Regions from separate parts of the Nocardioides segetis genome, predicted to be linked through region 2. Evidence: riboswitches for the same ligand, from Rfam matches in the RefSeq annotation. Region 2 holds a riboswitch; the other holds the start of a gene.
What was found. Region 2 has a riboswitch for glycine ahead of gcvP (aminomethyl-transferring glycine dehydrogenase). Riboswitches for the same ligand answer to the same signal wherever they lie in the genome.
Positions count from the first base shown of each region.

Region 1: it holds a riboswitch for glycine, as region 2 does, so the genes downstream of both, gcvT (glycine cleavage system aminomethyltransferase GcvT) here and gcvP (aminomethyl-transferring glycine dehydrogenase) in region 2, are expected to answer to the same signal.

Region 1 covers NZ_JBNINR010000007.1:78,344-90,203, forward strand. The annotation lists gene ACPZVR_RS14775 (endonuclease/exonuclease/phosphatase family protein) at 1-504, opposite strand, end outside; gene ACPZVR_RS14780 (SDR family NAD(P)-dependent oxidoreductase) at 589-2,124, opposite strand; gene ACPZVR_RS14785 (hypothetical protein) at 2,085-2,474, opposite strand; glycine riboswitch at 2,578-2,675, shown strand; glycine riboswitch at 2,676-2,777, shown strand; gene gcvT (glycine cleavage system aminomethyltransferase GcvT) at 2,829-3,947, shown strand; gene gcvH (glycine cleavage system protein GcvH) at 3,968-4,348, shown strand; gene ACPZVR_RS14800 (L-serine ammonia-lyase) at 4,398-5,780, shown strand; gene ACPZVR_RS14805 (TetR/AcrR family transcriptional regulator) at 5,808-6,404, opposite strand; gene ACPZVR_RS14810 (oxygenase MpaB family protein) at 6,456-7,301, shown strand; gene ACPZVR_RS14815 (acyl-CoA dehydrogenase family protein) at 7,319-8,509, shown strand; gene ACPZVR_RS14820 (putative bifunctional diguanylate cyclase/phosphodiesterase) at 8,503-9,294, opposite strand; gene ACPZVR_RS14825 (glycosyltransferase family 2 protein) at 9,441-10,874, shown strand; gene ACPZVR_RS14830 (hypothetical protein) at 10,871-11,101, shown strand; gene ACPZVR_RS14835 (bifunctional [glutamine synthetase] adenylyltransferase/[glutamine synthetase]-adenylyl-L-tyrosine phosphorylase) at 11,261-11,860, opposite strand, start outside.
Region 2 covers NZ_JBNINR010000005.1:60,208-72,067, forward strand. The annotation lists gene ftsR (transcriptional regulator FtsR) at 1-70, shown strand, start outside; gene ACPZVR_RS10875 (bifunctional nuclease family protein) at 103-573, shown strand; gene ACPZVR_RS10880 (MerR family transcriptional regulator) at 715-1,314, shown strand; glycine riboswitch at 1,330-1,420, shown strand; gene gcvP (aminomethyl-transferring glycine dehydrogenase) at 1,508-4,345, shown strand; gene ACPZVR_RS10890 (serine hydrolase domain-containing protein) at 4,342-5,676, shown strand; gene ACPZVR_RS10895 (acyl-CoA thioesterase domain-containing protein) at 5,698-6,540, shown strand; gene ACPZVR_RS10900 (DNA recombination protein RmuC) at 6,802-8,241, opposite strand; gene ACPZVR_RS10905 (formate dehydrogenase accessory sulfurtransferase FdhD) at 8,302-9,027, opposite strand; gene pepN (aminopeptidase N) at 9,120-11,549, opposite strand; gene ACPZVR_RS10915 (SDR family NAD(P)-dependent oxidoreductase) at 11,604-11,860, shown strand, end outside.

The sequences.
Region 1 (11,860 bases), on a different contig from region 2:
CTTCCACTTCCAGCCCTTGTTGCAGTTCTTCTTCGCGCCGCACGCCACGTTGAAGGTCGCGGCGGTGGTCTGCAGCGCGGTCGGCACGACGGCCCGCGAGATCGGCGGCGTCACCTTGCACGAGCGGGGGCCGCCGTTGCCGCCGCCCTTGCCGTCGCCGTTGGCGACCACGGCGAAGCAGTACGTCGTCCCCGGGGTCAGGCCGGCGAGATCGGCGTGCGGGCCGCCGACCGTCGCGATGCCCTTGTGGGGGTCCAGGCCGGGATAGGTGTCGGGGCCGGCGGTGGAGAACCACACGTCGTAGCTCGACGCCCCGGCCACCGCGTCCCAGTCGAGGTTCACCGTGACCGTCCTGCCGACGACCTGCTGCCCCGAGACCCAGGGCGCGTCGGCCTGGGCGACAGCCGAGGTCGGGGAGGCCCCGGCCAACGCCCCGACGGCGAGAGCGAGGGTCGTGAGGAGCACGAGGACGGGACGTGGGAGCAGGGTGGGGGTGGGAGCCATGGGTCTACCTTCTCGTGAAGTGGCACCAAATGTGGAGTGAACAGGCGTACGGGCCGGCACCGACCGTTCTCTTCGGCCCGCGGCTCACCAAGGTGAGGGCTGGTAGTCCTTGACGAAGCAGCCGTAGAGGTCCTCGCCGGCCTCGCCGCGCACGATCGGGTCGTAGACCCGCGCCGCGCCGTCGACCAGGTCGAGGGGTGCGTGCCAGCCCTCGGCGGCGATCCGCAGCTTCTCGTGGTGCGGCCGCTCGTCGGTGATCCAGCCGGTGTCGACGGCCGTCATCAGGATCCTGTCCGTCTCGAACATCTCGCCCGACGACGTCCGGGTCATCATGTTGAGCGCGGCCTTGGCCATGTTGGTGTGCGGGTGGCCCGCGCCCTTGTAGCGCCGGGAGAACTGGCCCTCCATCGCCGAGACGTTGACGATGTAGGCCCGCCGCGCGCCGTTCTGGACCGCGGCCCGCAGCGCCGGGCGCAGCCGGGAGTTGATCAGGAACGGCGCGATCGCGTTGCAGAACTGCACCTCGAGCAGCTCGAGCGGGTCGACCTCGTCGAGGACCTGGGTCCAGGAGTTGTTGTCCTGGACGTCCGGGATCAGCCCGCCGGCGTCGATCGCGGTCCCGGCCAGGTGCTGCTCGAGCGAGGCGTTGCCCGCCTTGAGCGCCAGCGCGGTCAGGGACGCGGCGTTGTGGGTGGCGAGGGCCGACTCGGCCGACTCCCCCTCGTGGTGGGCGACCGCCGTCGACGCCAGGGCGCCGGCGATGGCGGCGGGGTGGGCCTCGGAGATCCGGTCGAAGGTGACCATCTCGGGCAGCGCCTTCACCCCGAGCTCGTCGGCCAACGGCAGCGCCGCGCTCTCGCCGTCGATGAGGTGGGCGTAGGCACCCGGCAGGCGGCGTACCGTCTGGCAGGCGTTGTTGACGATGATGTCGAGCGGGCCGTCGGCGGCGACGTCGTCGGTCAGCGAGATGACCTGGGTGGGATCGCGCAGGTCGATGCCCACGATCTTGAGCCGGTGCAGCCAGTCCGCGGAGTCGTCCATCGCGGCGAACCGACGCACGGCGTCCTTCGGGAAGCGCGTCGTGATCGTGGTGTGCGCGCCGTCGCGGAGCAGCCGCAGTGCGATGTACATCCCGATCTTGGCCCGTCCGCCGGTGAGCAGCGCGCGCTTGCCGGTGAGGTCGGTGCGCTGGTCGCGCTTGGCGTGGCTCATCGCGGCGCAGCGCGGGCACAGCCAGTGGTAGAAGGCGTCGACGAGGGTGAAGTCCTCCTTGCAGATGTAGCACCCGCGCGGCGTGATCAGCTCGCCCGCGAACGCCCCCTGCGCCGTCGAGACCAGCGGGATGCCCGCCGTCTCGTCGTCGATGCGCATCGGCGAGCCCGTCGCCGTCCTCTCGATGATCTCCTGGTCGTGGCGCTGCTTGGCCATCCGGATCTCGGCGCGCCGGGCCCGCTTGATCATCTTGTACATGTACGACGCCGCGCGCTTCACCGTGCGGATGTCGTCGTGGTCCGGCGGCAGCTGGGGCAGCTGGCCCAGGACCTTGAGCGTGATCGCGAGCTCGTCGGGGTCGATCCCGCTCAGCTGTTCGGAGGGGTCGACGAAGTACGGGCTGGGCACTGCGGAATGGTACGCGCGACCAGCGGGTGCAGCGGCATCTCCCCCGCCACCTGCGCCCGGAGCTCAGCCAGGCTCGCGGCCACCACCGTCGTCTCCTCGAACTCCGGCTCGGCACCGTGCACCACCGCGCCGTCGTCCTCGCGGACGGCGAGGTAGGCGTACTCCCCCCGCACCGACATCGCCACCACCCGGTGCCGCCGCCAGAACTCCCGGACCTCCGCCCTCTCGTCGTCGCTCGCCGCGGCGTCGAGGCTGATCCGCTCGAACTCGTCGGGAGCGAACCCTCCGGCCGGGCCGGGGCTCGTGGCGTCGCCGGTGACGAACCAGGCGTCGGCGTCGTCGGGGTCCACCCTCGAACTCTACGAGCCGGGTGCCAGGAACCCGGGCGGCCGCGTTGACCGCATCTCCCTGGCCTCCTAGGCTCGGCGTCGCACAACTGAACATCGCGCCGTTCGAACCCCAGCGGGAGAGCCCCCGTCCCACGAGGACGAGGCGCCGAAGGAGCAAATCTCCCCAAGAATCTCTCAGGCACCCCTGACCGCTGGGACGAGGCGAACTCTGGAAAGTCGGACCGGATCCACCGGCCCGCACCCACGGTGCAAGCCGCCCACCGGGCGGCGAAGCTCTCAGGTAGCGATGACAGAGCGGGGAGGCGATCCAGCCACGAGCACGGCGTCGGCCGTGCGTCACGAGGAAGCCTCCCGATGACCACTCCCGCAGGGACCCCGCGGCTCACGCCGCTGCACGACGTCCACGCCACCCTCGGTGCGTCGTTCACCGACTTCGCGGGCTGGCAGATGCCGGTCCGCTACGGATCCGAGACCGCGGAGCACCGCGCGGTCCGCACCCGGGCCGGCCTCTTCGACCTGACCCACATGGGCGAGATCGAGCTGACCGGTCCCGGCGCCGGCGCGGCGCTCGACCACGCGTTGGTGAGCCGGCCCTCCGCGATCGGCGTCGGCCGCGCGCGCTACTCGATGATCTGCGCCGAGGACGGCGGGATCATCGACGACCTCGTCGTCTACCGGCTGGCCGAGGAGCACTTCCTGGTCGTCGCCAACGCGAGCAACGTCGCCGTCGTGGCGCCCGAGCTGGCCGCCCGCGCCGCCGCGTACGACGCCGAGGTCCGCGACACCTCCGCCGACTGGGCGCTGCTGGCGGTCCAGGGGCCGGCATCGGCCCCGATCGTCGCGGGCCTGACCGACCTCCCGGTCCCGGAGCTGAAGTACTACGCCATCGATGCCGGCACGCTCGCCGGCATCGAGGTGCTGCTGGCCCGCACCGGCTACACGGGCGAGGACGGCTTCGAGGTCTACTGCCGGCCGGCCGACGCGGCCGCGGTCTGGGCCGCGCTGGCCGACGCCGGCGAACCGCACGGCCTGGTCCCGGCGGGCCTGGCGTGCCGCGACACGCTCCGGCTCGAGGCGGGCATGCCGCTGTACGGCCACGAGCTGACCCGGGAGACCACGCCGTTCGAGGCGAACCTCGGCCGGGTGGTGGTCCTCGACAAGCCCGCCGGCTTCGTGGGGGACGCCGCGCTCGCGCGGCGCCAGGAGGAGGGGCCGGCGCGGGTCCTCGTCGGCCTGGTCTCCTCCGGGCGTCGCTCGCCGCGCGCCGGCTACCCGGTGCACGACCCGGCGACCGGCGCCGAGGTCGGCGTCGTGACCAGCGGGTCGCCGTCGCCGACGCTCGAGAGGCCCATCGCGATGGCCTACGTACCCCCGGCGCTCGCCGCGGTCGGCACGCGCCTCGCGGTGTCGCTGCGCGGCACGCTCGAGGACGCCGAGGTCGTCGCGCTCCCCTTCTACTCCCGCCCCCGCTGACCCCGACCCCAGGAGACACGATGAGCAACCCCACCCACCTGCAGTACACCGCCGAGCACGAGTGGATCGCCCTCGACGACGCCGGCGGCACGACCGCCAGGGTCGGCGTCACCGCCTACGCCGCCGACGCCCTGGGGGACGTCGTGTACGTCGACCTCCCGCAGGTCGGCAGCACCGTCACCGCCGGCGAGACCTGCGGCGAGCTCGAGTCGACCAAGTCCGTCAGCGACCTCTACGCCCCCGTCTCCGGCGAGGTCATCGAGGTCAACGCGGCGGTCGACGCCGATCCGGGCCTGGTGAACAGCGACCCGTTCGGCGAGGGCTGGCTGTTCGTCGTCGCGGTCACCGCCACCGGCGAGCTGCTCGACGCCGACGGGTACGAGGCGCTCACCCGCTCGTGACGCCCCCGGTTGTACCGTCGAGACATGGATCGCAGGAGCCACTGATCACATGGCTTTGAGCGTCTTCGACCTCTACTCGATCGGCATCGGGCCGTCGTCCTCGCACACGGTCGGCCCGATGCGGGCCGCGCGCATCTTCGCGGAGGGGCTGGCCGCCGACGGCGAGCTCCCCCGCGTGGCCCGGGTGCGCGCCGAGCTGTTCGGGTCGCTCGGCGCGACCGGGCACGGCCACGGCTCGGTCAAGGCCGTGATCCTCGGGCTCGAGGGCGACGACCCGGCCACGACCGACACCGCGACCTACGACGCCCGGGTCGCGGCGATCCTCGAGCGGCAGGAGCTCGAGCTCGCCGGTGCCCGCCGGATCCGGTTCGTCGCCGACGACGTCGTGATGCACCGTCGCCAGTCGCTGCCCGCCCATCCCAACGGCATGGTGTTCACGGCGTACGACGACGCGGGTGCCGAGCTGCGCGCGCGGACCTACTACTCCGTCGGGGGCGGGTTCGTCATCGACGAGACCCAGGCCGGCGCGGACCGGGTGGTCGCCGACGAGACCGTCCTCCCCTACCCGTTCACCACCGGGGGCGAGCTCCTCGCCGTGTGTGAGCGCGAGGGGATGTCGGTCTCCGACGTCATGCTCGCCAACGAGCTGACCTGGCGCAGCGAGGCCGAGATCCGGGCCGGGCTGCTCGAGATCTGGCGGGTCATGGCCGCCTGCGTCGACGAGGGCTGCCACCGCGAGGGCGTGCTGCCCGGGGGCCTGAAGGTGCCGCGTCGGGCGCCCGAGCTCTACGCCAGGCTCTGCCGGGCGGGCAGCGACGACCCGCTCGACGTCGTCGACTGGGTCAACCTCTTCGCACTGGCCGTCAACGAGCAGAACGCGTCGGGTGGCCGGATCGTCACCGCCCCCACGAACGGCGCCGCGGGCATCGTGCCCGCCGTCCTGCACTACTGGGTCCGGTTCGCGGCGAAGGGACGCACGCCGGAGGAGGTCGACGACGGCATCGTCCGCTTCCTGCTGACCGGCGCCGCGATCGGCATCCTGGCCAAGATGAACGCGTCCATCTCCGGCGCCGAGGTGGGCTGCCAGGGCGAGGTCGGCTCGGCCTGCGCGATGGCGGCCGGCGCGCTCGCCGAGGTGCTCGGCGGCACGCCGGAGCAGGTCGAGAACGCCGCCGAGATCGGCATCGAGCACAATCTCGGCCTCACCTGCGACCCGGTCGGCGGCCTGGTCCAGATCCCCTGCATCGAGCGCAACGCGATCGCGTCCGTGAAGGCGATCAACGCCGCCCGGCTCGCGATCCACGGCACCGGAGCGCACAAGGTCAGTCTCGACAAGGCGCTCAAGACCATGCGCGAGACCGGCAGGGACATGAAGACGAAGTACAAGGAGACCTCGCGCGGCGGCCTCGCCGTCAACGTGATCGAGTGCTGAGCCTTGACCGCTCCCCGGGCGCCGTCGTCACAGGCCCGGAAGGACGTCCCGCACGATCGCCAGCAGCGCCTCCCTCAGCAACAGGTGCGCCTGCTGCCGGCTGAGGGTCCGCTCCCGCGACCACTCGCGGATCGCGCCGCGGGCCAGCTCGCCGAACGAGCGCACCACGGCGCGGGCGGCGGGGTCGGCCGGGTCCTTGCCGACCATCTCCAGCACCCGGCCGGCGGCGAGGTCGTGGGCGTCGTCGAGGATCGCGCGCACCTCGGCGTCCTCGCCGACGCCCTCGGCCCCGCGCACGGTGAGGTAGGTGGCCCGCTCGGGTGTGATGGAGGAGAGGAACCATTGGACGGCGGCGTCGACCCTCTCGGTCAGCGACCCGGTCGGCAGCGGCACGTCCTCGAGCGTGGGGAGCAGCGAGGCGCGCCGGACGACCTCGAGGTAGAGGGCCCGCTTGTCGCCGAAGTAGTGGTTCAGCAGACCGCGCGCCACCCCCGCCTCCCGGGCGATGGCGGTGGTGGAGACCTCCGCGTAGGGCCGGTCGGCGAAGAGCCGCTCGGCCGCGATCAGGATCTGCTCGCGCCGCTGGTCGGGTGACAGGCGCTGGCGGCGGGCGGTCGTCGGCACGGGACCGAGCCTACTATTGGCACACTGCCAATAGAAGGCTACGTTGGCCCCATGGCGACCAACCTCCGGGTGCGCGACCGTCCCGTCCCCGCGGGCTTCGACATGCGCGACCACGTCTCCGGCATCGGCGCCCACCTGGCCGGCCCGGCCAACGTGATCATGCAGCTGAGCTGGCCGGGCGTCGGCTACGGCGTGATGAACAGCCGGGTGCACGACGGTGCCGCGACCCGGCACCCCTTCAAGCGGGGCCGGACCACCTTCACCTACCTCGCCGTCGCCCTGCTCGGCGACGACGCCGAGCGCGCCGCCTTCCGACGGGCCGTGAACCTCCAGCACGCGCAGGTGGTGTCGCAGCCCGGCGAGAAGGTGCACTACCGCGCGATGGACCCGCGGCTGCAGACCTGGGTCGCGGCCTGCCTCTACTACGGCACCGTGGACATGATCGAGCGGATGCACGGCCCGCTGCCCGACGCCGAGGCCGACGCGCTCTACGCCCACTGCGCCCGGTTCGGCACCACCCTGCAGATGCCCGCCGACGCCTGGCCCGCCGACCGTGCGGCGTTCCGCCGCTACTGGGAGGACGCGGAGTCGGAGGTCGACATCGACCCCGCGGTCGCGGCGTACCTCATGGACCTGACCCGGCTGCGGAACTTCCCGCGGCCCTTCCACCTGCTGGGTCCGTTCGTGGTCTTCGTGACGACCGGCTTCCTCCCGCCGCTGTTCCGCGACGCGATGGGCCTGCCCTGGACCGATCGGCAACAGCGCCGCTTCGACCGGTTGCTGCGCACCCTCGGCGCGGTCGAGCGACGACTCCCCCGCGCCCTGCGGAACTTCCCGTTCAACCTGTGGCTCGCCGACATGCGGCTGCGCCGCCGGCTCGGCCGCCGCCTCGTCTGACCCGCCAGGAGGACCCGATGGACTTCGACCTGCCCGAGAGCGCCCTCGCCGTCCGCGAGGGCGTGGCCGCCGTCGCCGCGCGCTACGACCACGCCTACTGGTCGCGGTGCGAGGAGGAGCACCGGTTCCCGCGGGAGGTGTTCGACGACCTCGGCGCGGGCGGCTGGTTCGGCCTGTGCGTGCCCGAGGAGTACGGCGGTGGCGGGCAGGGGCTGCTCGAGCTCGCCGTCGCCAACATGACGCTGTGCGCGTCCGGCGGCGTCGCCGGGACCTTCTTCTACGTCACCACGCCCGGCTTCGGCGCCATGACGCTGACCCGGCACGGGACCGAGGAGCAGAAGCGGCGCATCCTGCCCGGCCTCGCCGACGGCTCGCTGCAGTTCTGTCTCGCGCTGACCGAGCCCGATGCCGGGAGCAACGCCATCGAGATCACGACCGCCGCCCGGCGCGACGGCGACGATTTCGTCGTCAAGGGCCAGAAGGTCTGGATCTCCAACGTCGAGAACGCCGACTGGATGGTCGCTGTCACCCGCACGATCCCCGCGGCCGAGACGAGGGAGCGCGGTCTCCCCCGCACGGCGGGGTTCACCCTCCTCCTCGTCGACGTGAAGCAGGCACTGGCCGACGGCACCCTGTCGTACACACCGATCCCCAAGATGGGCAGCAACATCCTCCAGTCGAGCCAGGTCTTCCTCGACGACGTCCGGGTGCCGGCGGCCAACGTCATCGGCGAGGTCGACGCCGGCTTCGCCGTGCTCTGGGACGTGCTCAACCCGGAGCGGATCCTCGCGGCGTCGGGCGGCATCGGCACCGCGGACGCCGCGCTGCGGATCGCCTGCGACTACGCCCGGGAGCGCGAGGTGTTCGCCCGCCCCATCGGCGCCAACCAGGGGCTGCAGTTCCCGCTCGCCCAGATCAAGGCCAAGACCGAGCTGGGGAGGCTGATGACCTACCAGGCGGCCTGGCTCTTCGACCAGGGCCGTCCGTGCGGCAACGAGGCCAACGTCGCCAAGCTCACCGGCGCGCAGGTGGGCTGGGAGGCGGCCAACCAGGCCTTCCAGACCCTGGGCGGGATGGCGTACTCCAAGGAGTATCCGATCGAGCGGATCTTCCGCGACGCCCGGATCGCCAAGAACATCCCGGTCGCCGAGGAGCTGGTCCTCGCGCACATCGGCACCCAGATGCTGGGGCTGCCCCGGTCCTACTGACGCGACAGGGCGCGGGCCACCAGGTCGAGCGATCCGGCGGGGACGCCGGGGCTGTAGAGATAGCCCTGGACCTCGTCGCATCCGCGCCGGCGCAGGTACTGCTCCTGCTCGGTCGTCTCCACGCCCTCCGCGACGACCCTCATGCCCAGGGCGTGGGCCATGACGATGATCGCGTCGACGATCGCGGCGTGCGGCGCCGTGTCGATCTCCCGCACGAACGAGCGGTCGATCTTGATCCTGTCGATCGGGAAGCGGGTGAGGTACGCGAGGCTGCTGTAGCCACGCCCGAAGTCGTCGACCGCGATGGAGACGCCGAGGGAGCGCAGGGCGTGGAGCAGCGCGACCACCTCGCCGTGGTCCTCGATCATCAGGCCCTCGGTGATCTCGACCTCCAGCTGCGAGGGCTCGATGCCGGCCGCCTCGATGGCATCGGCGACCTCCTCGAGCCAGGCCCGTCCACGCAGCTGGCGCGGCGACACGTTGACGGCCAGGCGCAGCGGACGGCCGAGCCGGTCCTGCACGCCCGCCAGTGCCGCGCACGCCGTCGTCAGCACCCAGGCGCCGAGCTCGGCGATCATCCCGTCGTCCTCGGCGACCGGGATGAACCGGTCGGGCGGCACGGCGCCCAGTATCGGGCTGGACCACCGCGCCAGTGCCTCGACGCCGACCACCTCGCCGGTCGCGAGGTCGACCTGCGGCTGGTAGACCAGCGAGAGCTCGTCGCGGTCCAGCGCCTGCCGCAGCGCCGCCGAGAGCGCCCCGCTCTCGATCCCGGGATCCGTCACCCCTCCCCCATCGGTCCGGGACCCGGCGATCGGAGCCGACGGGGACCTTGGTCCCGGCCGGCGACGCCGAACGGTCGACATCGGCGCATTCGCCCGGCGTCCGCCGCGGCGGCTGCCTAGGGTCGGGGTCGAGGGAAGGGGAACTCGTGCGCTGGTTGCAGCGAGCAGTCGGACTGCTCATCCTCGGGACGGCCCTGGCGGGCGCGGGCCTGCTGTGGTGGTCGGTCTCCGACACCACCGACGGCCGGGCGGAGCCGTCCGACGGCCTGGTCCTCGGCGTGTGGCACGTCCTCTACGACACCGAGGCGCCGACGATGCCGACGCTGGCGGCCGCGGCGGGACTGGCGCTGCTGTTCGCCGCGGGTGTCGCGTGGCTGGAACGGCGTATCGCCAACCGGGCGCGTCGCAGCGACGACGGCGTCGGACTCCCCCTCTCACCCCGGCACGTGATGGCCGAGACCCGAGGGGTCTTCCACGGGCCCGTGTCGCTGACCGTGCTGGTGCCGGCCCACAACGAGGCCCAGGGCATCGGGGCCACGCTCGCCTCCCTGGCCGGCCAGTCCCGGGCACCGGAGCGGGTCGTCGTCGTGGCCGACAACTGCACCGACGACACCGCCGAGATCGCACGGCGCTGCGGCGCCGAGGTGATCGAGAGCATCGACAACACGCACAAGAAGGCCGGTGCGCTCAACCAGGCGCTGGCGCGGATCCTGCCCGGCCAGGGCGAGAACGACCTGGTCATGGTGATGGACGCCGACACCGTGCTCGACGACGGGTTCCTCGCCGCCGCCGTGCGCCGGATGACTGACGACCGCGCGCTGATGGCCGTCGGCGGGCTGTTCTACGGCGAGGAGGGCAAGGGGCTGATCGGGCAGTTCCAGCGCAACGAGTACACCCGCTACGCCCGCGACCTGCGGCGGCGCCGGGGCCGGGTCTTCGTGCTGACCGGCACCGCCACCGTCTTCCGGCCGCGGGCGCTGCGCACCGTGGCCGCCGAGCGCGGCCGCCTGCTGCCCGGCGTGCCCGGCGACGTCTACGACACCCTGGTGCTGACCGAGGACAACGAGATCACGCTGGCCCTGAAGTCCCTCGGCGCGCTGATCGTCTCGCCGTCGGACTGCACGGTCGTCACCGAGGTGATGCCGACCTGGCGGGCCCTGTGGGCGCAGCGACTGCGCTGGCAGCGGGGGGCACTCGAGAACCTCGGCGCCTACGGCCTGCGGCCCGCGACGTTCCGCTACTGGGCCCAGCAGCTCGGCATCGGGTACGGCGTCATCGCGCTGCTCTCGTACCTCCTGCTGATGGTCCTGATGGCCCTGTCCTTCGACAGCTGGGTGTGGTTCCCGTTCTGGCTCGGGACCGGCCTGGTGTTCACCGTCGAGCGGGTGGTCACGGTCTGGCGGGGCGGCTGGCGGGCCCGGCTGCTCGCCGCGACGCTGTTCCCCGAGCTCGTCTACGCGCTGTTCCTCGACATCGTCTACCTGAAGGGCGTGCTCGACATGTCGCTGGGCCGCAACGCCGACTGGAAGCACGTCGTCAGCGCGCCGCGAGTGGTCGGGGCGGGGCGGGCCGGCCGATGAGCACCCTGAGCGGCCCGCTGCTGTCCACGCTGGGGATCGTGTTCCCGGAGTCGCTGGTGCGCTCGCACGGGTTCGCCGTCCTGGCCGCCTTCGTCGCGATCAACACCATGGTCTACGTGACGCTCGCGGTGGCGAAGATGCTGCCCAAGGTGCACGTGGGCGACCACCTGCCCCGGACCTACGAGCGGTCCGAGACCCGGAGCATCCATCCCGACGGCCCGCGCTGAACCGGTCGGCGGAGCGCGCAGAGGGCGTCGGGCCGCGACCTCTGGGGGGGTCGGTCGCGGCCCGACATCGGACATCATGACATACCAACGGTTCATTTGGGCCGGTTGGGTGAGCATTACCTGACACGTGTCCACATCCGTGACCAGCGCCGCCCGGGACTACTCCCAGAAGACCCGATCGACGACCGTGTGCGCGTGCCGGGTGACCCGGAGATAGTCGTCGAGCAGGCGGTCGGTCTCGGTGAGCTGGTAGCCGAGGATGCCCGCGACGGCACGGCGTTCGAGCACCGCCCGGGGGAACTCGTCGCCGGCCCGACCCCGCGCCAGGAGCACGGCGTTGCGGACCCGGGTGGCCAGGCGCCAGGCGGTGCCGAGCGTCTGCGCGTCGTCGTGGGTGATCAGGTCCGCCTCCGCGGCCGCGCCCAGCGCGGGAAGGGTCTGCGTGGTGCGCAGGCCGGGGACCGCAGCGCCGTGGCGCAGCTGGAGCAGCTGGACGGTCCATTCGATGTCGGCCAGTCCCCCGCGGCCCAGCTTGAGATGCAGGGCCGGGTCGGCGCCCCGAGGGAGGCGCTCCTTGTCGACCCGCCCCTTGATGCGGCGGATCTCGACGACGTCGTCCTCGGTCAGGCCGCCGGCCGGGTAGCGCAGGGGGTCGATGAGCGCGGTGAACCGGGCCCGGAGATCAGGGTCGCCGACGACGGCGTCCGCCCGCAGCAGCGCCTGCGCCTCCCACACGTGGGACCACTTGGCGTAGTAGGC
Region 2 (11,860 bases):
CAGCGAGATCGCCGCCCTGTCGGTGCGCCTGCACGCGACCCTGGTCAAGGCCGGCCTGCGACGCATCTGATCCGCCGATCGGCCACGCAGTAGGCTGGACGCATGCGCGAGGTCGACGTGATGGGTGTCCGGGTGGAGATGCCGTCCAACCAGCCGATCGTGCTGCTGCGGGAGGTCGGCGGTGAGCGCTACCTGCCGATCTGGATCGGTGCCGTCGAGGCCACCGCGATCGCGTTCGCCCAGCAGGGGGTCGTGCCGCCGCGGCCGCTGACCCACGACCTGATGCGCGACGTGCTCACCGCGACCGGCAACGAGTTGAGCGAGGTGCGGATCACCGACGTCCGCGACGGCGTCTTCTACGCGACCCTCGTCTTCGCCTCCGGCGTCGAGGTGAGCGCGCGCCCCTCCGACTCCATCGCCCTCGCGCTGCGCACGGGCACCACGATCTACTGCGCCGACGACGTGCTCGCCGAGGCCGGCCTCGCGGCGCCGGCCGAGGAGGAGGACGAGGTCGAGGCGTTCCGCGAGTTCCTCGACCACGTGTCGCCGGAGGACTTCGGCTCCGAGGGGTGACTCTCAGCCTCAGGGTGAGGGTTTTCGGCGACACGCCCGCCCACGTCTTTGACCCGCCCGACACCGGCGCCGTACCTTGAAGAAGTCGCCCACGACAGCGGTGCGACGCCGTGCCCAGCGTGATCAGCCCCTGGAGGCCCCGTGAACGAGCAGCAGCCCGAGAAGGTCGGTCAGGACGCGACCGCGGCGACGGCTGCCGCCGAGGAGCAGGGCCTGCTCTTCACCGACGACGTCTCCCCGCTGCCCAGCGACCTCGGCTACCGCGGCCCGACCGCGTGCAACGCCGCCGGCATCACCTACCGTCAGCTCGACTACTGGGCCCGCACCGGCCTGATCGAGCCGAGCGTGCGCGGGGCCAAGGGCTCGGGCTCCCAGCGGCTCTACAGCTTCCGCGACATCTTGATCCTCAAGATCATCAAGCGCCTGCTCGACGCCGGCATCTCGCTGCAGAACATCCGCACGGCGGTCAGCCACCTGCGCGAGCGCGGCACCGACGACCTGACCCAGGTCACCTTGATGAGCGACGGCGCCTCGGTCTACGAGTGCACCAGCAACGACGAGGTCATCGACCTCCTGCAAGGCGGTCAGGGCGTCTTCGGCATCGCCATCGGCGGTGTCTGGCGCGAGATCGAGGGCACGCTGGCCCTGCTGCCGAGCGAGCACGCCAACGAGGCGGAGCACCACGCCCCGGTTGCCGGTGACGAGCTCGCCGCTCGTCGCGCGGCCCGCAACGTGGGGTAGCCTGTAGTCGCTGTTCGATGCCGCACGGGAGAGTCAGGCCCCGTGCCTGCGCCGAAGGGGCAATCCCTCCCCGGAACCTCTCAGGCGCCAGGACCGTGCGGAGCAGGCAACTCTGAAGGTGCAGTGACGCGCCGACAGAGGGGGAGGGCTCGATTCATCTCATCGACCCGACCCCGAGGAAGCCTCCCTGCACATGAGCGCACCCTTCGTCTCCGCTCCCTTCGTCCGGCGCCACATCGGACCCGATGACGCCCAGATCGAGGCGATGCTCGACCGTCTCGGTCACCCCTCCCTCGACGCGCTGATGGACGCGGCGGTGCCGAAGTCCATCCGGGCCACGGACCCGCTCGGCCTGGCCGTCGGCGTCGACGAGGAGACCGCCGCCGCCGAGCTCCGGGCGCTGGCGGGCGCGAACGCCCCCGGCGAGGCGATGATCGGCCTCGGCTACCACGCCACGATCACCCCGGCCGTGATCCGGCGCAACGTGCTCGAGGACCCCAGCTGGTACACCGCCTACACGCCGTACCAGCCGGAGATCTCCCAGGGCCGCCTCGAGGCGCTCATCAACTTCCAGACCATGGTCGCCGACCTCACCGGGCTGACCACGGCCGGATCGTCGCTGCTCGACGAGGGCACCGCCGCCGCCGAGGCGGTCGCGTTGGCCTACCGGTCCAACCGGAAGGCGTCGGGCCCGTTCGTCATCGACGCCGACGCTCTCCCGCAGACCATCGACGTGGTGCGCACCCGCTGCGAGGGCCTCGGCATCGAGATCCTGGTCGCCGACCTCGCCCAGGGCCTGCCCGCCGGTCCCGTCGCGGGCGTGCTGATCCAGTACCCGGGCGCGTCGGGCCGGATCGCCGACATCAAGCCGGTCATCGACGCCGCCCACGAGCACGGCGGTCTGGCCGTCGTGGCCGCCGACCTGCTCGCGCTGACCCTGCTCGAGGCGCCTGGCACGCTCGGTGCCGACGTCGTCGTCGGGTCGACCCAGCGTTTCGGCGTGCCGCTGTTCTACGGCGGTCCGCACGCCGGCTTCATCGCGGTCCGCGAGGGCCTCGAGCGCCAGCTGCCGGGCCGCCTGGTCGGCGTCTCCGTCGACGCCGAGGGCCGCCCGGCCTACCGGCTCGCCCTGCAGACCCGCGAGCAGCACATCCGCCGCGACAAGGCGACCTCCAACATCTGCACCGCCCAGGTCCTGCTCGCCGTCACCGCCGGCATGTACGCCGTCTACCACGGCCCGCAGGGCCTGCGGGAGATCGCCGGCACCATCCATGAGCTGGCCGGTCGGGCCGCCGCGTCCCTGCGCAACGCCGGCCTCGACGTCGTCGGCGACACCTTCTTCGACACCCTGCAGGTGCGCGTGCCGGGCCGCGCCGCCGAGGTGGTGGCCGCGGCCCGCGCCGAGGGCGTCCACCTGCGCCAGGTCGACGACGACCTCGTCGGCATCTCCTTCGGCGAGACCGCCGGCGCGCCCACGCTGCGGGCGCTGCACACCGCCTTCGGCGTCACCCCTGCCGCGGTGGAGCCGCTGGCCGGACTCCCCGCCGCGCTGCGCCGAACGACGGACTTCCTCACCCACCCGGTGTTCAACACCCACCACAACGAGACCTCGATGCTGCGCTACCTCGCGCGGCTCTCGAACCGTGACTACGCGCTGGACCGCGGCATGATCCCGCTCGGCTCCTGCACGATGAAGCTCAACGCGACCACCGAGATGGAGCCGATCTCGCTGGCCGGCTTCGCCGACCTGCACCCGTTCGTGCCGGCCGCGGACGCCGACGGCTACCGCCGGCTCATCGACCAGCTCGAAGGCTGGCTCGCCGAGGTCACCGGCTACGACCGGGTCTCCATCCAGCCCAACGCGGGCGCGCAGGGCGAGTACGCCGGCATGCTCGCGATCCGCAACTACCACCGCGCGCAGGGGCAGGCCCAGCGCGACGTGTGCCTGATCCCGTCGTCGGCGCACGGCACCAACCCGGCCTCCGCGGTGATGGCGGGCATGAAGGTCGTCGTGGTCAAGGCGGCCGAGGACGGCACCGTGGACCTCGCCGACCTGCGCGCCAAGTGCGAGCAGTACTCCGAGACCCTCGCCGCTATCATGGTCACCTACCCCTCGACGCACGGCGTCTACGAGGAGACCATCACCGAGCTGTGCGACCTGGTCCACGAGCACGGCGGCCAGGTCTACATCGACGGCGCGAACTTCAACGCCCTGCTGGGCTACGCGGCGCCCGGCCGGTTCGGCGGCGACGTCTCCCATCTCAACCTGCACAAGACGTTCTGCATCCCGCACGGCGGCGGCGGCCCGGGTGTCGGCCCGGTCGCGGTACGCGCCCACCTGGCGCCGTACCTCCCCACGCACCCGCTGCACCCCGACACCGCCCGGCGCGAGGGCACCGGAGCGATCAGCGCGGCGCCGTTCGGCTCCGCCGGCATCCTGCCGATCTCCTGGGCCTACATCCGGATGATGGGCGGCGAGGGCCTGACCCGCGCCACCGCCGTCGCGGTGCTCTCGGCCAACTACGTCGCGGCGCGGCTCGGTGAGCACTTCCCGGTGCTCTACCGCGGCGAGTCCGAGCTGGTGGCCCACGAGTGCATCCTCGACCTGCGGGGCATCACGGCCGCGACCGGAGTCTCGGTCGACGACGTCGCCAAGCGCCTCATCGACTACGGCTTCCACGCGCCGACCATGTCCTTCCCCGTCGCCGGCACGCTGATGGTCGAGCCGACCGAGTCCGAGGACCTCGCCGAGCTGGACCGGTTCTGCGACGCGATGATCGCCATCAAGGGTGAGATCGACCGCGTCGCGGCGGGGGAGTGGGACGTCGAGGCGTCGCCGCTGCGCCACGCCCCGCACACCGCGCGGGCGCTCGTCGGCGAGTGGGACCGGCCCTACTCCCGCGAGGTCGCGGTCTTCCCGGCCGGCATCTCGCCCGACAAGTACTGGCCGCCGGTGGCCCGCATCGACCAGGCGTACGGCGACCGCAACCTGGTCTGCGCCTGCCCGCCGATCGACGCCTACGCCGAGTGACCGCTGACGACGAAGCGCTGGCCCGCCTGCAGGCCGAGGGCCGGCTGCCGTCGGTCTCGGCGGCGGTGGCCCGCGGCGGCACCCCGGTCTGGCAGGGCTGTCTCAGCGTGCTGCCGGATCGGGAGGTGACCAGCGCGTCGTCGTACCGGATCGGGTCGATCACCAAGACCCTCACCGCGGTCCTCGTGCTGCAGCTGCGCGACGAGGGACGACTCGACCTCGACGACCCGGTCGGCCGGATCGTGCCCGACACGGCGTATGCGGCCGTCACGGTGCGGGAGCTGCTGTCGCACACCGGTGGGCTGCAGAGCGAGCCCGCGGGCGCCTGGTGGGAGCGGGTGGACGGCGGGACCTTCGCCGAGCTGGCGGCGGCGAACGACGGGTCCGGCCGGGTCGCCGCGGCGGGGGAGTGGTTCCACTACTCCAATCTGGGCTTCGCGCTGCTGGGTGAGGCGGTCGCCCGGCTGCGCGGCGCCTCGTGGTGGGACGTCGTGCGGGAGCGACTGCTCGACCCGCTCGCCATGACGGCGACGAGCTACCACCCGCCGGCCGATCACGCTCCCGGCCGCAGCGTCGACCACTTCGCCCACACGCTGAGCGCCGAGCCGCACACCGACACCGGCGCGATGGCGCCGGCCGGTCAGCTGTGGAGCACGACGGCGGACCTGCTGCGCTGGGCCGACTTCCTGGCGACCGGGCACCCCGCGGTGCTCGGCGCGGCGACGCTGGCCGAGATGGCCGTGCGTGCGTCCCCGCCCGGAGCGGAGGAGGCGTACGGGCTGGGCCTGCGGCTGCTCTCCACGGGCGGTCGTCGCCTGGTGGGGCACACCGGGTCGATGCCCGGCTTCCAGGCCTCCCTCTTCGTCGACCCGGCGACCCGCGACGCGGTGGCCGTCCTGGCCGACGCCACCACCGGCCTGGACACCGAGGAGGCGCCCGGCCGCTTCCTGGACCACGCCGACGGGGGCGGCGACGGCGACGGAGGCGGCGACGGCGGGGTGAGGCCGTGGCGGCCGTCCGCCCGTCCGGTGCCGCCGGAGGTGGCCGAGGTGCTCGGCGTCTGGTTCTGGGGCAACACCGCTCTCGGCCTCGAGTGGGTGGACGGGGAGCTGCAGGTCCGCGACCTGCGCAGCGGCAGTCTCGAGGACCGGTTCCGACCGGACGGGCCGGCCTTCGTGGGCGTCGCGGGCTATCACCGTGGCGAGACGCTGCACCCACGCCGACGTCCCGACGGGTCGGTCGGTCACCTGGAGTGCGCGACCTTCGTGTGGACCCGCACGCCCTACGACCCGCTGGCGCCGATCCCCGGGGGCGCTGCCGCGCCGGCCTGAGCGGCGGGGCATGATGCTGCCGTGAACGAGAACGCGTTCCAGTTCGCCTGGTTCCAGCAGTCCGCCGCCGGCTTCGACCCGCTGCCGCTCGCGCAGAGCCTGTGGCGCGACGACCAGATGCACGGGGTGGCCGTGAGCGGGCTCCTCGCCCGGGCCCTCGAGCACGCGGTCGCCGACCTCGGGCGGACCGGGCTGGTGCCCGCGCGCTACCACGTGGACCTGTTCCGGCCGGCGCGGATGATCACCACCACCGCCTCCACTCGGATCGTGCGCGAGGGCCCGCGCCTCGTCCTGGTCGACGCCGTCGTCGAGCAGGAGGACGAGGTCGTCGCCCGGGCCGGCGCGACCTTCCTGGCTCCGTCGGCCAACGCCGCGGGCGAGATCTGGTCGGCGCCGGGGGAGCGGCCGGTGCCACCCCCCGACGACCTGCTCCCGGCGCCCGGCGAGCATCACGTCCCGATGTTCGCCAGTGCCGCGGGTTGGTCGGACAACTTCGCCGACCACCAGAACGCCGGGCAGCACCAGACCTGGCAGACCGCGATCCCCATCGTCGCCGGCGAGGAGTGCACGCCGTTCCAGGCGGTGGCGTCGATCGCCGACGCGACGAGCATGGTGACCAACTGGGGCGCCCACGGCGTCGAGCACATCAACACCGACATCGACCTCGCGCTGTGCCGCCTCCCGGACAGCAGCCGACTCGGTCTGCGCGCGACCGACCATGTGGCGAGCGACGGCATCGCCGTCGGTACGGCGGAGGTGTTCGACGGCAGCGGCACGCTGGGCACCGCCACGGTGACCTCGCTGGCGAACACTCGGCGCACCGTCGACCTGTCGGCCGGGGTGGAGCCCCGCGGCGCGGTCTGACGGGGCGATGGTCGTTGCGGTTTGGTCCCAAACCGCAGCAATTCGGGGCAATTCCGTGCGGTTTGTGCCCAATCCGCGACCAGTGACAGCTCGCCGTCGCCCCACCCGTCATGAGCACCACCGGCCGCACCCCGGCAGGGGCGGGACCGCATTGCCGGGCCCGCCTGGGGCTCAGTCCGCCGGGGCCCGGTCCGCCGGGGCCCGGTCCGCCGCGGCCCGGTCCGCCGAGGCCCGGTCCGCCGGGGCCCGGTCCGCCGCGGCTCAGCCCGCCTGGGCGTCGTCGACGATCTCGGCGTCGACCGGGAGGTCGAAGTCGAAGGTGAGCTCGTCGCGGTCGAGGTCGGCCAAGGCGGCGAACTCGCCGGAGGTGAGGGCCTTCGGCGTCTCCTCGATCTCCTTGGGGGCGGGGATGGCGGCGACCGGATCGGCGGCGTTGAGCTTGCGCGCCGCCGGCAGGACGGAGCGCTCCAGCGACCCGGTGAAGGCGTTGTAGTCCTTGACGCTGCGCTGCAGCGAGCGGCCGAGCTTGTCGACGTGCTCGGACAGCTTGAGGATGCGGCGGTAGAGCACCTGGCCGAGCTCGAAGAGGACCTGGGCGTCCTCGGTCAGCGCCTCCTGCTTCCAGGTGAAGGCGACCGTCTTGAGCATGCTCCACAGGTTGGTGGGCGTGGCCAGCACGATCCCGCTGCCGAAGGCGTGCTCCATCAGGGATGGGTCCACCTCGAGCGCGGCGTTGAGCAGCTGCTCGTTGGGGATGAAGGCGACGGTGAACTCCGGGCTCACCGTCAGGCCGGTCCAGTAGCCCTTGCGGGCGAGGGTGTCGACGTGACCGCGGACCTTGCGTGCGTGGTCCTCGAGGAGGCGCTGGCGGGTCTCGGGCTCGATGCCCTCGCGCTGCGCCTCCATGAACGCGTTGTAGGGCACCTTGGCGTCGATCGCCATCTGCTTGCCACCGGGCAGGTTGATGACCATGTCGGGGCGCCGGTTGCCGGAGTCGGCCTCGACGGAGTGCTGCAGCTCGAAGTCGACCCGGTTGAGCAGGCCGGCGGTCTCGACGAGGGTGCGCAGCTGCGTCTCGCCCCAGGCGCCGCGCACGGCGTTGTTCTTGAGCACCGAGGCGAGGGTGTCCGCTGCCTTGCGGGAGTCCTCGACCGAGCGCTGGGTGTGCTTGATCTGGGTGGCGAGCTCGGTGTGCTGCTGGACGCGGGCCTTCTCGAGGTCGTCGACCTTGCGCTGCATCGCGCGCAGGTGCTCGACGACGGGTGTGAGGGTCTTGAGCACCTGGGTCTGGCCGGTCTCGCCGCGCTCCCGCTCCCGCTGGGCCTGGCGCTGCTGCTCGACCAGGGTCCGGTAGCGGGCCCGGGCGTCGTCGACCGCGTCGCGCAGCTCCTCGACCGTCGCGAGGGCGCCGGTGAGCTCCGCCTGCACGGCCGCGCGGGCGACGGCCTCCTCGGCGCGCGCCTCGGCGATGCGGGACTCGCCCTGGAGCTGGGCCCGCTGGACCTCGTGGCGCAGCTCGGCCAGGGCCGCCTCGTGCTCGGCGCGCAGGCCGGCGAGGACCGCCTCGTGGCGTGCCGCGACCACCTCGGGCGCCTCCTCGGGCGCGACCGCCTCGGCCGGGGGCAGCGTGGCCTGGCGCACCAACCAGCCGACCCCTGCACCGAGCAGGAGACCGACGAGGAGGGCGAGGAGGATGGCCATGGGAGCAGTCAAACAGCAGGGCACGACACAACGTCGCGGGGCACGCCGATCCGGGCTGTCTCAGGTGTAGCGAACGGTCCGCTCGTCCTTGGTCCAGCCGTAGAGCGCCAGTCCACCCGCCTCGGCCAGCCGGACGGAGAGTCCGGTCGGCGCGCCGACCGCGACGAGGGCGCCGACGCCGCTGGCGACCGCCTTCTGGACGAGCTCGAAGCCGGCGCGGCCGCTGACCACCAGCGCCGCGGCAGGCGCGGCCGCGCCGGCGAGGAGGCGCGATCCCACGACCTTGTCGACGGCGTTGTGCCGCCCGACGTCCTCGCGGACGGCGAGGAGCGATCCGTCCGCCGTGAACAGCCCGGCCGCGTGGGCGCCGCCGGTCCGCTCGAAGAGGTCCTGCCGGGGCCGCATCAGTCCCGGCAGCCGGCGGACGAGGTCGGGGGAGGGGAGGGGGCCCGACCACGGCGCCGTCGCGCGCCTGGCGAGCACCTCGTCCACCTCGTCGGATCCGCACACCCCGCAGGCGGCGGAGCCGGAGCTCAGCGCGTCGAGCTGACGCGGCACCCGCGGCGGTGCGGCATCGAGGGTGACCGTGACGACGTTGAACTCCTGCTCCGGGCGCAGCTCCACGTCGGTGCAGTAGGCGACGGCGGACGGCCGCCCGAGGCCCTCGTGGTGGACCCAGCCTGCCGCCAGCTCGAAGTCGTTCCCGGGCGTGCGCAGCGTCGTCCAGACCCGCCGGGCGGCGACGCCGGGCCAGGCGAGCCGGATCTCCAGGGGCTCCTCGGTCATGACGCGGTCCTCGTGCCGCCGTACGTCGTCCTCGCGGTGCTCCTCGACCCGCAGCCGGGTGGTGGGACCCGGCCGACGGGCCCGGACCCCGGTCACAGCACAGCCCGCCGCCGACGCAGCTCGTCGAGGCGGTCGGCCAGCCGACGGCGTACGGCGCCGGGGAGGTCGCGCTCCAGCGCGGTCGCCGCGGCGGCCTCCGTCGCGTCGTCCAGGTGGGTGATCGGGAAGAACGCCTCGACCACGTCGCCCTGCACCCAGCCCTGGTGGGCGCCGATGATCGTGTCGAGCCGGTCGAAGTAGACGGCGGCGAACGGGGCGGTCACATCGAGCTGCGCGGCCTGCCACATCCCGATGCCGGCCGCCTTGACCTCGTAGTTGGGCACCGAGACCTCGCCGGTGGCGCGCACCCAGGCGAACTCCTTGGCCGCGGCCGTCGGGAGCGACGACACCGCGCGGGCATGGTGGACCGTCGTGGCGCCGGTGCGCTCGGCATCGAGGGCGGCGTCCAGCGCGGACCGGTCGGTGGCCCCCAGCTCGGCCAGGCGGCGGCGCGCCTTCCAGCGCAGGTCGCTGTCGCCCAGGATGCCCTCGGGCAGGTCCTCGCCCGCGGCCCAGCGCTCGAGCGCGTCGGCGTCGGCGCTGGACAAGACGGTGGCCCGGAACGCCGAGAGCTGGACCTCGGAGCCGGGGGCGGCACGGTGTGCCGCGTCGCTGACGGCCGCGTGGAACCGCTCGGTCGTGCCGGCCGGGGCGATGGGCAGCACGGTGTCGAGCACCCATGGCAGCAGGTTGCGGACGCCGTCGGCGGTGTCCTCGACGGGCGGCGCGGTCGCCAGGAGGTCGCCGACCTGGGCGGGTGTCAGGACGCCCTCGAACAGGCCGAGCCGGACGCTGTTCCACATGCTCGCGCGCAGCTGCGGGTCGGTCATCGACGGCGCGAGGGCGGGCAGCGCGGCCATCGTCACGGCGTCCGGCGGGCTCACGGCCCAGGTGGTCTCGGTGGCGTCGAGCAGGGCGGGGGAGTCCCCGAGGTCGAGGGGCGTCGCCGCCGCGTCGACGACGAGGGACCGCGAGGTCCAGCCGTCGGGCCCGTGGACCGCGACGTCGATCTCGTGGCGCCGGTCGGCGGGGTGGTCCGCGGGGGACGAGCGTCGGACCACGCCGGCGGCGCGGTCGAGCTCCAGCCGGTCCGCGCCGGGCGTCAGCAGCCAGTCCTTCACGAAGCCGTCCAGGGAGGTCCCGCCGGCGGCCCGCTCCCAGCTCGCGAAGAGGTCGTGCATGGTCGCGTTGCCGAAGCGGTGGAGCTCGAAGTGCTCGCGGACACCGCCGAGGAAGGCGTCGTCGCCCAGCCGGTGGGCGAGCTGGCGCAGCACGTTCGACCCGCGTGCGTAGGAGATGCCGTCGAAGTTCTGCAGCGCCGAGAGCGCGTCGGGGGCCGCGTTCCCGGCCACCGGGTGGGTCGTCGGCCGCTGGTCGGCGGTGATGCCCCACGTGCGACGGGCGTAGGACTGGTGGAGCCACGCGTCGGCGTACTCGGTGGCCTCGGCGATCACGCGATAGCCCAGGTACTCGGCGAAGGACTCGTTGAGCCACAGGTCGTCCCACCAGGTCGGCGTGACGAGGTTCCCGAACCACTGGTGGGCCATCTCGTGGGCGATCAGCGCGGCTCGGAAGCTCTTGTCGGCGCGCGTGGTGCTGCCCTCGAAGAGCAGGGGGTCGCGGATCGTCACGCAGCCCGGGTTCTCCATCGCGCCGGCGTTGAACTCGGGCACGAACGCCTGGTGGTAGTCGCCGAACGGGTAGCGGATCCCGAAGAGCCGGTGCAGCTCGTCGAACGACTGCCGGGTCAGGGTGAGCAGCTCCTCCGCCTCCCGGTCGAGCGTCGCGGCGAGGCTCTGCCGCGAGCTCAGGCCCAGCGGGATGCCGTCGTGCTCGGCGCGGACCAGGTGGTACGGGCCGGCGACGAGAGTGACGAAGTAGGTCGCGAGCGGCGGCGTCGGCCCGAGCAGCCACCGCCGCGTGGCCCCGTCGGACCCGTCCTCGACGGCGGGCGCGTTGCCGACCACGAGCCAGTCGGCGGGCGCGGTCACCCCCATCGCGTACGACGCCTTGAGGTCGGGCTGGTCGAAGCACGCGAAGACCGACGGGGCGGCGTCCATGAACGACATGCCGTAGACGTAGGCCCTGCCGTCGGCCGGGTCGACCGAGCGGTGCAGCCCCTCGCCGTCGTTGCGGAAGCCCATCGTCGCCTCGACCAGGAGCTCGTGATCGCCCGCGGCGAGGTCCAGCGGGATCCGGCCGTCGGCGAGCAGCGCCACGTCGAGGTCCTGCCCGTCCAGCCGGACCGCGTGCAGTGCCCGCGGCTTCACGTCGACGAAGGTGGTCGCGCGCTCGCTCCGGAACCGGATCGCGGTCAGCGAGTGGAACGTCTCCTCGCTCTGCGACAGATCCAGCTCGACGTCGTACGACGTCACGGCGAGCACGCTCGCCCGGTGCTCGGCTTCGGCGCGGGTGAGGCTCATCCGGTCAGCCTAGAACGCACTCCGGCCCGGAGCGGATGTGGGAGGGTTCGGGCCATGCGTCCGTGGACCCAGGTGCCGCCCCAGCAGGGCCGGCGGTTCGTCATCACCGGCTCCAACGGCGGCCTCGGTCTGGAGACCGCACGCATCCTCGGCTCCCGCGGCGCCGACATCGTGATGGCCTGCCGCAGCGTCGCGAAGGCGGAGGAGGCCGCGCGCAGCGTCCCCGGCCACGACCGCGGCCGCGTCGAGATCCGCCAGGTCGACGTCAGCGACCTGGCCTCGGTCCGGTCGTTCGCGGCGGGACTCGAGGC